DNA from 2 places in the Paenibacillus sp. CH40 genome. Region 1 is predicted to be linked to the other one. Evidence: riboswitches for the same ligand, from Rfam matches in the RefSeq annotation. Region 1 holds a riboswitch; the other holds the start of a gene.
The links. A riboswitch is a leader RNA that binds a small molecule or an ion and turns the genes downstream of it on or off. The one in region 1 is predicted to bind cobalamin.

Region 2: linked by a shared signal. The riboswitch ahead of NLX73_RS14170 (ABC transporter substrate-binding protein) and the one ahead of cobJ (precorrin-3B C(17)-methyltransferase) in region 1 are both predicted to bind cobalamin.

Annotation. Positions count from the first base shown of each region.
Region 1 covers NZ_JANAVQ010000003.1:276,431-281,617, forward strand. Annotated here, with positions in the region: gene NLX73_RS11230 (sirohydrochlorin chelatase) at 1-361, opposite strand, end outside; gene cobJ (precorrin-3B C(17)-methyltransferase) at 454-2,253, opposite strand; cobalamin riboswitch at 2,564-2,749, opposite strand; gene NLX73_RS11240 (LOG family protein) at 2,807-3,361, opposite strand; gene NLX73_RS11245 (uroporphyrinogen-III synthase) at 3,567-4,418, opposite strand; gene NLX73_RS11250 (GerAB/ArcD/ProY family transporter) at 4,520-5,187, opposite strand, start outside.
Region 2 covers NZ_JANAVQ010000004.1:201,433-206,619, forward strand. Annotated here, with positions in the region: gene NLX73_RS14160 (ABC transporter ATP-binding protein) at 1-633, opposite strand, end outside; gene NLX73_RS14165 (FecCD family ABC transporter permease) at 630-1,676, opposite strand; gene NLX73_RS14170 (ABC transporter substrate-binding protein) at 1,673-2,680, opposite strand; cobalamin riboswitch at 2,889-3,082, opposite strand; gene NLX73_RS14175 (histidine phosphatase family protein) at 3,205-3,966, opposite strand; gene cbiB (adenosylcobinamide-phosphate synthase CbiB) at 4,011-4,982, opposite strand; gene cobD (threonine-phosphate decarboxylase CobD) at 4,972-5,187, opposite strand, start outside.

The sequences.
Region 1 (5,187 bases):
GACGGGCCTCTTTCAAGCGGCTTTGCAGAATGCTGACGATTTTCTCGTGAACGCCAATCGGGCGTCCATATACAAATTCCACCTGCGGATATTTTGCTTTTGCCCGATCAATAGCCATCGGAATATCAATTTTGGCATGTACCGCTGCGAACAAGATAATCGGAATGAGAACGACACGCGTCGCACCTTTCTCCACACATGTTTGCATCCCATCAGCAATGCTGGGACGTGCCAACTCCAAGAAACAGGTTTCCACGCACATATCCGGTACCCGGTCTGCCACTGCCTGTGCAAATTCCAGCAGTTCCTGGTTCCCCTCCGGGTCCCGACTTCCATGTCCAACTAACAATATTGCATCCACTGCTGTTTTTTCCTCCTCTTTAATAGGGATAGCCTGCATGACGCCCTATTTTATATATATGCTTGTATCCAGTTCATCAGGCCTTCAGTCCATTAATCACCACAAACCGCATTCACTTCTACCGTTGCTGGTGCATCTTCATGCCGGAAACCCGCAACGACACCTACACGTTTAAAAAATTTATGAAAACGCTCATTCGGATGCCCTTTTTCCTTATATTCAGCGATGACGTTCTCCACAATGTCAGTAATTTGATCACTCGGAATCCCTTCCGCTACGGGCTGAGCGGCATGAGCATTGCGACCGAATTTTTTGCCACCAAGGAAGAGGTCGTATCCTCCCTTGCGATAGACGATGCCGATATCCTCTAGCACCGCTCCATAGCAGGCCATACCGCATCCATTCAAAGCAATGCTCGTTTCCTTGGGTGCCTGTAATCCGCCAAGTACAACCTGTAAATGCTCAGCCACAGGCACAGCGTCATCCTTCTCCATATTGCAGAAGTCGCACGCCTTCACCTTAAACACATCGCCAATCGGCATGACAATGAATCGTTCATCCCGCAGCCGTCCGACCAGTTCCTCGGGGTCTGCACACGGTACGCGCAGCACGATCTGATGATCTGGCGTGTATTCCAGCTCGCCGTCATCACCCGCTACCTCGGCGAGCAGCGCCATCTGGCGAGCGGTGAACTTCTTGTTTCCCACCCCCGGGGAAACGCCCACCTCAAATAGCGCAGGCTTGCCAAAGCCGCCTGTCGCCATCCCGACCGGGGCCCCCGCTCCGGCCACCGCTGACGTTCCGGCGGTGCTCTCGACAGTAGGCGCTTGCCCGCCCCAGCGAGCGTTGGCTGCGCCAGGCAGCTTGCCGCCAACAGCGAGGCGGCTTAGTGCCTCTGCCGCCAGCGATGCCGGGGCTGCTGCGCCGGTTTGCACAGCGGTCGTTGCCTGCACGGCAGCCATCGCTTGCGGGCGTGCCTGCGTCGCAACCGCAGCGCCGCTCGCGGAGGGTATAGCGGGCGTAGTCGGGGCTGCGCCTGCCTGCGGTGTATCCTCTTGTGCGCCCAGCGACCACGGCTCCGCTTCCGTGCGGAGACGCTGATGTGGCTTGAGCGCTTGCTCGGTCGCATCCAGCGTGTATTTGCGCTGATATCCGCGCGGAGTCACGATCAAGCCGTCATACACCGTTGTCGAGGAATTGCCGATGATTACAGTTGTCAGCATCCCGATGTCATGATTCAGCATATCTTCCAGCGTCGTTACAATAACTTGCTGACGTTCACGATAAGCACTTTTCACCAACCCAACTGGAGTTTGCGGATCGCGGTAACGCAGCAAAATGGACTGCGTCTCCACAATCTGGCGGGTACGCCGACCACTGCGCGGGTTGTATAATGCAATCACAAAATCGGCCGAAGCCGCTGCTTCTACACGCTTCACAATCGTTTCCCATGGGGTCAGATGATCACTCAGACTGATCGTGCAAGCATCATGCATAACTGGCGCCCCCAACAGTGAAGCACAGGACTGAATAGCCGATATCCCCGGCACGACTTCTACCTCAACCCCGTCCTCGCGTCGCCAGCCTTTTTGCATCAGCACTTCGTACACCAGCCCTGCCATACCATAGACTCCTGCATCTCCACTGGAAATGACAGCTACCTTCTTGCCCATCTCTGCTTGGCGAACCGCCTCCTGCGCACGGCTCACTTCCTCTGTCATCCCTGTGCGTACAATCTCTTGTCCGTTCAACAACGGACGGATCAAATCAACGTAGGTATTGTAGCCGATAATGACCTCACTTTCGGCCAGCGCATCCAGCGCCCGTTTTGTGATATGTTCCATATCTCCTGGTCCAAATCCAATCACCAGCAATTTTCCTAATGGGCTCATCGTGCTCCTCCTATTCACCCTTTTCAGGGCAGCTATCCTATCTATTTCAATGATTTATGGACATCCTGTAACTCAAAAAACCCCATCCTGCCCGGATGGGGTTTCTATGTACGTATCTCTCATCAGACGAACAAACAGCGTAAGAAGACACTATTTGTCTTCCTCCAGCCTGCCGTTGTTTTCCACCTGTCTGTTTACGCTTCAAACGCTGCTGCACGTTCATATCCACGCAAACCTCTAACCAACATGGAAAAAGCAACGTGTGCCTGATTTCCTGATTTCGTACACCCATCCTCTCCGCGAAGGTTAACGGTGCATACAGATCAAGGTAGGTCTCCTGGCTTGGCATCAACAGATTCTTTCGTCTTCCCCGTTTTTCACGAGTGACCATTTAAAAAAATCCTCTTCCTTACAGTGGCGGGACCGCTCGGGATTTGCACCCGATTCCCTGTTACCCTTTGCTCAACCGCAAAGGCACCTTGTCTGTCCGCTATTTGATTATGGGTCTTATCATAACCTTGCCTCAATCAGTTGTGCAAGCACGAAAAACGCTTTATTTCAAGTTCTCTGCTTTATTTTTTAACATATGTAGCAATTCGTCCGGGTCGGCAGAGATGCTTAGTAGCGCTGGATGCTCAGACCCAGTAAACCCTTCTTGCACGCTATGACGCACCATTTCTACTAACGGGTCAAAATATCCATTCACATTCAGCAGCCCAATCGGCTTGCGATGAATGCCAATTTGCGCCCAGCACAATACCTCGAACAGCTCTTCAAAGGTTCCCAAGCCACCCGGAAGGGCAATAAACGCATCGGCCATCTCGCTCATTGCCGCTTTACGCTCATGCATGCTTGCTACCTCAATAAATTCGGTAACCCCCCGATGAATGATCTCTGCATCAAATAACAGGGTGGGCATAATGCCAGTGACCTGACCGTCACCCGCCAGCATTCCATCCGCCACCTCTCCCATCAGCCCCCTACTGGAGCCACCGTAGATCAGACGGATATGATGGCGAGCCATGGCTTCTCCCAGCTTGCCTGCCGCTTCAACATATACCGATGAATGTCCAGGTCTGGACCCGGCAAATACACAAATAGAATTCATTAACGTCTCAGCTCCTGTCCTAAGTATCATGCATCGAAACTTATTCATTATATTAGCTAAATATTTTCGCTATAACAAAAATCTTTGTCGATGCATGTCCAATAAAAAAAGATAAAGACCTCGCAGGCCCTTATCTTTATTTTACGCTGTATCCAAAAATATAAGTTCATTTTTAGCATACTATATTTATAATTTCTATCTCATTTCAATGACCATTCACGATCTTCAAACCACAGCCATGCACCGAATCGTTATGTTCAAAATATTTGCCCAGCTCCACCATCATTGCGCCCATGCGCTCTTCGGTTGGAAACACGACTCGATCAATCCCCTCTTCCACAATAGACTGCGCAGTCACCTTCCCTACTGATACAGCAATCACATCCTCACGGAAAGCTTCCAATAATTCCTCAATTCGATTTTGCTCTCTCGCATATTGGGCTAAAAATCGAATTTGCGGACCACTCGTGAACGTAACAGCATCAACATTACGATGGATAACATCCTCCAGTAACGCCTGCAATTTTGCTTCCTCAGGTGGGATATGCTTATAAGGAAGTACCTGGCGGGTCACTGCCCCCTGCTCGTCCAGCCACTTTACCAACCGTGGGGCTGGATCGCCATGCAGTTGCAACAATACTTCTTTTCCCTTCAGATCGTATGGGGCGAAAGCTCCTGTCAATCCGATCAAACTTCCGTCCTCGTCTCGTACTGCTGGCGTAAAGCCACGCTTTTTGAGTCCATTGACCGTCTTGTAACCCCGCGCTGCAATGTTGGAAGATTGCAGCAACTCCATAATCTGCTCAGCCACGCCCATATCCTCTGCCATATCGAACAGGGCATCCAGCCCCATACCTGTCGTGAAGATGTACCAGTCCGGAGGGTGCTTCACCCACGATACAACAGCGTTGCGCAGCTCGATATCATCCAGAAAAACGGTACCCTGGGCCGGGCGCTGTACTGGCTCACCCCCCATCTTCACAACTAGCAGCGCCATTTCTTCTGCTTTACGGGGACCAGCAAGAGCGACTCTCTTGCCTGCCATGCGTTGTGCCATTCTGTTGCCTCCCTTGTAGATGTCGTATTTCTTTCTACCAAGTATACAATCAGAGGGGTAAAAGACAAATAAGAATTACTTTTCCGATGAATACAGTAATCTTATAAGTGGCCGTGTCCTGTTCTGCCTTCATGCTGGCTTTCTTTCTGACTACTGCTATCCCGCTCTCCGTTAGATGCCCTATCATCTCCGCCTTTCCCTTTAGATTTGGGTCGGAGCAACATCCATAGCAACAAAGGCATGATAACAAAAAAAATGATCATCACCGCGGTCCACTCCCGGCTGAACTCATAAATTTGCACAATGTTGGAGAACAGCATAAACGAACAGACATAGCCTAACAAACCTACGGGCCAAACCATCAGGCTCCCCCAGGCTTGGGCAAACATCCGCTTTACCGCCAAACTGGTAACGTACAGATCAACCCCAATCTTCGTAAGAAAAGTCGGTACAGTCAGTGCTGCCACGAACAAGTCGAACCGATCCAGAAAGTCCGTTAGCTGCAATTGACGCACCAGTTCATACGATGGATAAAACAGCCGTGACAAGATAGGAACACCAATAACCAACTCGGATAGCAGCACCAGCATGGTCAGAAAAGCGGTTCCGAGCAAATGCCCAAACCACGCACTACGCCCACTATAGCTCTTCCCAGAAATCACAAAGGGGACTATCATAATATCGGCCATATAACCCAGCATGCGCCAACTCCCCTTGATTACTCCCTCTACTTCTGGATGTAAGTAGGGTCTCAGCATCGAAAAATCCA
Region 2 (5,187 bases), on a different contig from region 1:
ATCATGCAAGACCGCAATGATCGTCACACCCGTTTCTTGGCGCCAATCTGCCAGCAGTTCCATAAATTCAAGCTGATAGCGCAAGTCCAGATAGGTCGTAGGCTCGTCCAGCAGCAATATCCGTGGCTCCTGCACCATTACTTTTGCCAAAGCTACACGCTGTCGCTGTCCCCCACTCAAGCGGTCCAATGCTCTGTCCGCCAACGTGGTAAGACCCAATCGCTCCAGCACGCGATCCGTGATCGCCTCCACATCAACACCCTTTTCCCTGCCTAACCAGTCCTGATGAGGAAAACGTCCCATTTCTACGACTTCCCTGACGGTGTATCCCACTGGAGGAAGCCCTTCCTGTTGGAGTACGGCTATGAGTCGGGAAAGCTCTTTTCTGCTGTAGCTACCGACCTTTTTGCCATAGATATGAACGTTTCCTGAAGTTGGCTGATCTACACCCGAAAGCAGATGCAGCAAGGTCGATTTTCCACTGCCGTTCGGACCAATAATCCCCCACCAAGTTCCTTCGTCGACGCTCCAGCTTATATTCTTTAACGCATGGAACTCTCCATAGGCACGTGTCAGACCCGCTACCTCTAATGCCCGATCACGCACTTTCTGTGATTCACTTTGTTCTGTCACAGCAGTTCCCCCCTGCGCAGCTTCTTGTTCCGATACAGGAGATATGCAAAGAACGGTGCCCCAACAAAGGCCGTCATCACGCCCAGAGGAATTTCCGTGGGGGCTAACAACGTGCGAGCCGCCGTATCTGCCCAAGCCATAAAAATGGCTCCACCGAGCGCAGATAATGGAACAATCATCCGGTAATCAGGGCCTGTCACCAGACGAATGATATGCGGTACAACAAGTCCCACAAAGCCAATCACTCCACATACCGAGACAGCGGCAGCTGTCAGCAGCGTGGAAATGATCAAAACAGATAGCTTTGTCGCATCTACATGAACTCCCATGTGAGCCGCCTGACGTTCACCCAAAGCCAATATATTCAGCACACGTGCCCGATTCCATAGAAATACCAGTCCTATGACCACATAAGGTAAAAGGATTCCTGTATATGACCAACCGCGCAGACTAAGACTTCCCATCGTCCAGTACAATATTTCATTGACCGTCTCCTTCGACATGGCTGTCAGAAAAGAAACAACCGCTCCCAGAAAGGATTGCATCACCACACCCGACAAAATGAGACTTTGTGTCGGAATTTTTCCACCTTCCCGTGCCAACGTCAGCACCATCCACAGCGTCAGCATTCCGGTCGTAAATGCCACTAGCGGCAGCGTCCATATGCCAACAAATGAAAATTGAAGGCCCCAATAGATCAGTACTGCCGCTCCTACCGAAGCCCCCGAGGATACCCCCAGTGTATACGGATCAGCCAAAGGATTACGCAGCACACCCTGAAATCCGGCTCCCGCCAGCGCCAGCGCTGCTCCTACCAACATTCCCAGTAACACTCGTGGCAATCTGACCTTCAAAATAATCTGCTCTGAGGATGTATTCCAATCCGGTGTAAACGTATCGCCTAACCACGGAAGGTGGTTAACCAGAATGCCCGTGATCTGGCTGACCGGAAGCTTGGCCGAGCCGATGCCAAGACAGAGCAGCAGCGTCAGCAACAGCAAGACAAGACCTGTCCCTCCAAAGCCGATCAGTTTACGGTTCATTTGAAAATTTCAGGATACACGCCCTTGGCCACTTCCTTGAGACCTTCCGTTACGCGTGGACCCGGACGACTGATCAAATTATCATCCACGGCAAACACCCGGTTGTGGCGAACAGCCGATATTTGATCCCATCCACTGCGAGCTTTAATGATTTCGCCGAGTGTTTGACCAGTTTTGTCGTCCTTGACACTTTTGCTGTACAAAATCACGTCAGGGTTGGCAGCAATAATATTTTCCTCACTAATTTGGTACCACCCCTTCTGCGTGGCACCTACATTTTCGCCGCCCGCCAACGTAATCAGCTCGTCCATAAACTCGCCTTTACCAACTGTCCAGCCTGGTGAAAACTCGACGTATACCCGCAGCTTCTGCCCTTTACCGATATTTTTAACTCCTTCTTTCACTTCCGCTACATCTGCTCTCATCTTGTCAGTCACCGCTCTCGCTTCTTTCTGATGATCGGTGATTTTCCCATACAATTCGATGTTAGCTATGACATCTTCAACTGTCTTCGGTTCCGTTTTAAAAATCATAATTCCCATGTCGCGCAGCTTGGTCGTAGCCTGTTCACTAAGTGATATCCCTGCAAAAACGACTTCCGGGTTAGCAGCAATGATCGCCTCTTCGTTCGGTTTCATAATACCGCCCACTTTAGGCTTTTTCGTAGCAGCTGCCGGGTAATCAGAGTAGTCGGAGACGCCAACTATTTCCTTATCCAGCCCGATGGCGAACAGCGCCTCGGTTTCTGCCGGGGAGACGGAAACGATTTTATCCGGCGCTTTTTTGAATGTAAATTCCTGTCCTGTTGCATCCTTAACTGTGAGTGGGTAAACTGTTTTGCCCGGAGGCTCTTGTGCGGTTACGGTCTTTCCTGGCTGCTGTGCAGAAGTCTGATTCTCTTTATTTTCAGCATTTTTTCCATTAGCGCCACATGCACTCAGCACAACTGCCAAAATCAGAACCAATAGACCTGTTGTCCAAACCTTTATTTTTTTTCCTGCCATGATTTGCACCCCTTCATAAAAAAATCGTTAAGAGCGTTACTTGAGCATCATCAGATATCTTCTAAATCCAGCCTTCTTTTCCTATCAAAAAACCCCCGCATCCTTATATCAGGACACAGGGGTCACGTTAGCGCAGATCGTGCGCAGGCGGCAGCTTCTTTCCGCACGGACAGTCACTGCGAACACGTCATCCTTTCCTCGAAGGATTATGGTGACAGGCGGACGGGCAGGTATCCTGACTTATGGTAAGATGCATGTCCTGAAATTCCTTCATATGCTTAGTAGCACATAAAGCAGGACTAACGGGCATGTTTCCATTTACAGTGGCGGGACCGCGCCGGACTTACACCGACTTCCCTTTTAACAGCGCAGGCAAGGGAAACCATAGTTTCATCACACTGCGCCGACCTCGTCTGCTGGATATTTGATGTAGTGGTAGTCAAGCCGTTCTTTTACTTGATGATTATAGGTTAAAATGAGGCGGCTTACAACCCAAACAGCCTCTTTATCCGCTGGTGTCTAACCTAATGAGGGAGCATTTCGGCTATGTAATTGTGCGGTCCTGCCAGCCTCAATTGAATCCTAAATGCTTCTCCCGGCTTCGGATTCAGACTCCAAAAATCATGGCCCGGTATCAGCATACAAGCTAACTGACGAATTACGCCACCATGCGTAACGACCAAAACAGAGAGCGGCCCAGCAGTCAAATCCATGGGTCGAACTTCCATAGCAACACGCCATTCATACAGAGAGTCAAGAAATTTCCGTAGACGATTCACAAAATCTGTCCAAGACTCTCCTCCAGGAGGGGTTATCCGTTGCGGCTCATCAATCCAAGCGCGATACAACGACACATCCTTGAGCATGTCATACGTTTTTCCATCCCACTCGCCAAAATGAAGCTCTCGCAGACGTGGTTCCATCATAGGAGACATAATAGATAGGGAACCTCCAGACGTCAATTCTGATTCCGGCACAATGATCTGCAAGGTCTGGCGACATCGCATTAAATCGCTGCAATAGATTCGAGCAAAGGACTGTCCCTGCAATTCTTCTTGCAAAGGCTTTAATTCCTGTTCTGCTCCCGGTAGCAAACCTATGTCGGAGTGTCCCAGATATCGACGTTCCTTATTCCATAAGGTTGTGCCGTGACGAACTAACACGAGTTCCATGTCCCAATGCAGATCTTCTTTAGCATAATACGGCACCTTACGATCCTCCTGTGAGTTCGGACTTTGTGCGTATTCTACTGTCCTTTTTGCTGCTATATCTTGTTTCAAGATCATGTCACTTCCTGCTCGATCATTATTCAGTGTGTCACGCCTCACCCTCACCGCACCCATCCCAAGGCAAAACAACCTGCGGCTCCTAACAAACACAATCCTACAAACATACTGGACACGGCGAACATCAGCTGGATTGTATGCCGTATATCTTTCGACTCTAGCGGTCGTATCCAATCGCCCATGTATGCACGAAAGGAGCGCACGCCATGATACACATTATAGCCTCCAAGACGAATCCCCAGTGCTCCAGCAACAGCTGATTCCGGGAAGCCACTGTTCGGGCTTGGGTGCAGACGAGCGTCTCGCTTGACTGTGCGCCAGCTTCTTGCAGCATCTCGCTTGTACATCCACGCCGCTACGACAAGCATTGCCGCTGTCAGGCGTGCTGGAATGTAGTTAGCCACATCATCTAGACGCGCTGAAGCCCAGCCTAAATGCAGATACTTTTCATTTTTATAGCCAACCATGGAATCGAGCGTATTCACAGCACGATAAGCCAGCGCCAAGGGTGCTCCCCCGATCAGGGCATAAAAAAGCGGGGAAATAATCGCGTCCACGATATTTTCAGCGACCGTTTCAACCGTACCGCGTACAATCTCAGGCTCATCAAGCTGTTGCGTATCCCGCCCGACAATCATGCCCAGCTCCCGCCGTGCCGCTGCCAGATCATCCGCCTGCAACGCTCGGTATACTGCCATTCCTGCATCCTTTAGTCCTTTGGAAGCAATCGTGGTCGCAATCAGCACCATTTCTGCGCCGACAGATAACCACGGATGAATCCAGGCAAGCAAGTGCAACAGCGCCCAGGCGAGCGCAAAGGAACCTCCCGCCACAATGAGTGGAAGCAGTATGCCCGCACGTTTTAGCCCTCGGTCACTGCGGACCTGGCGACGAATCGCTTTTTCCAATGCTGAAATGGCATGTCCCATACCGATGACTGGATGCGGCAACCACCTCGGATCACCGATCAGCCTGTCCAAAAGGTAGGCTGCCAGGATAATCAAGCTAACTGTCACGCCGCTGCTCCTCCTCCAGCACTTCACCCAATACAGACAGCAGCCTGTCGTTGGCTTGTGCATCCTTGACCGCAATGCGAAAATGGCTCGTCGTCAGTCCCGGATACATAGCACAGCTACGTATAAGAATTCCACGTTGTCCAAGCGCCTGCTGAATAGCCGATGCGCTCCACGTACCCGGCGCCCTTGCCAGCACGTAATTGGC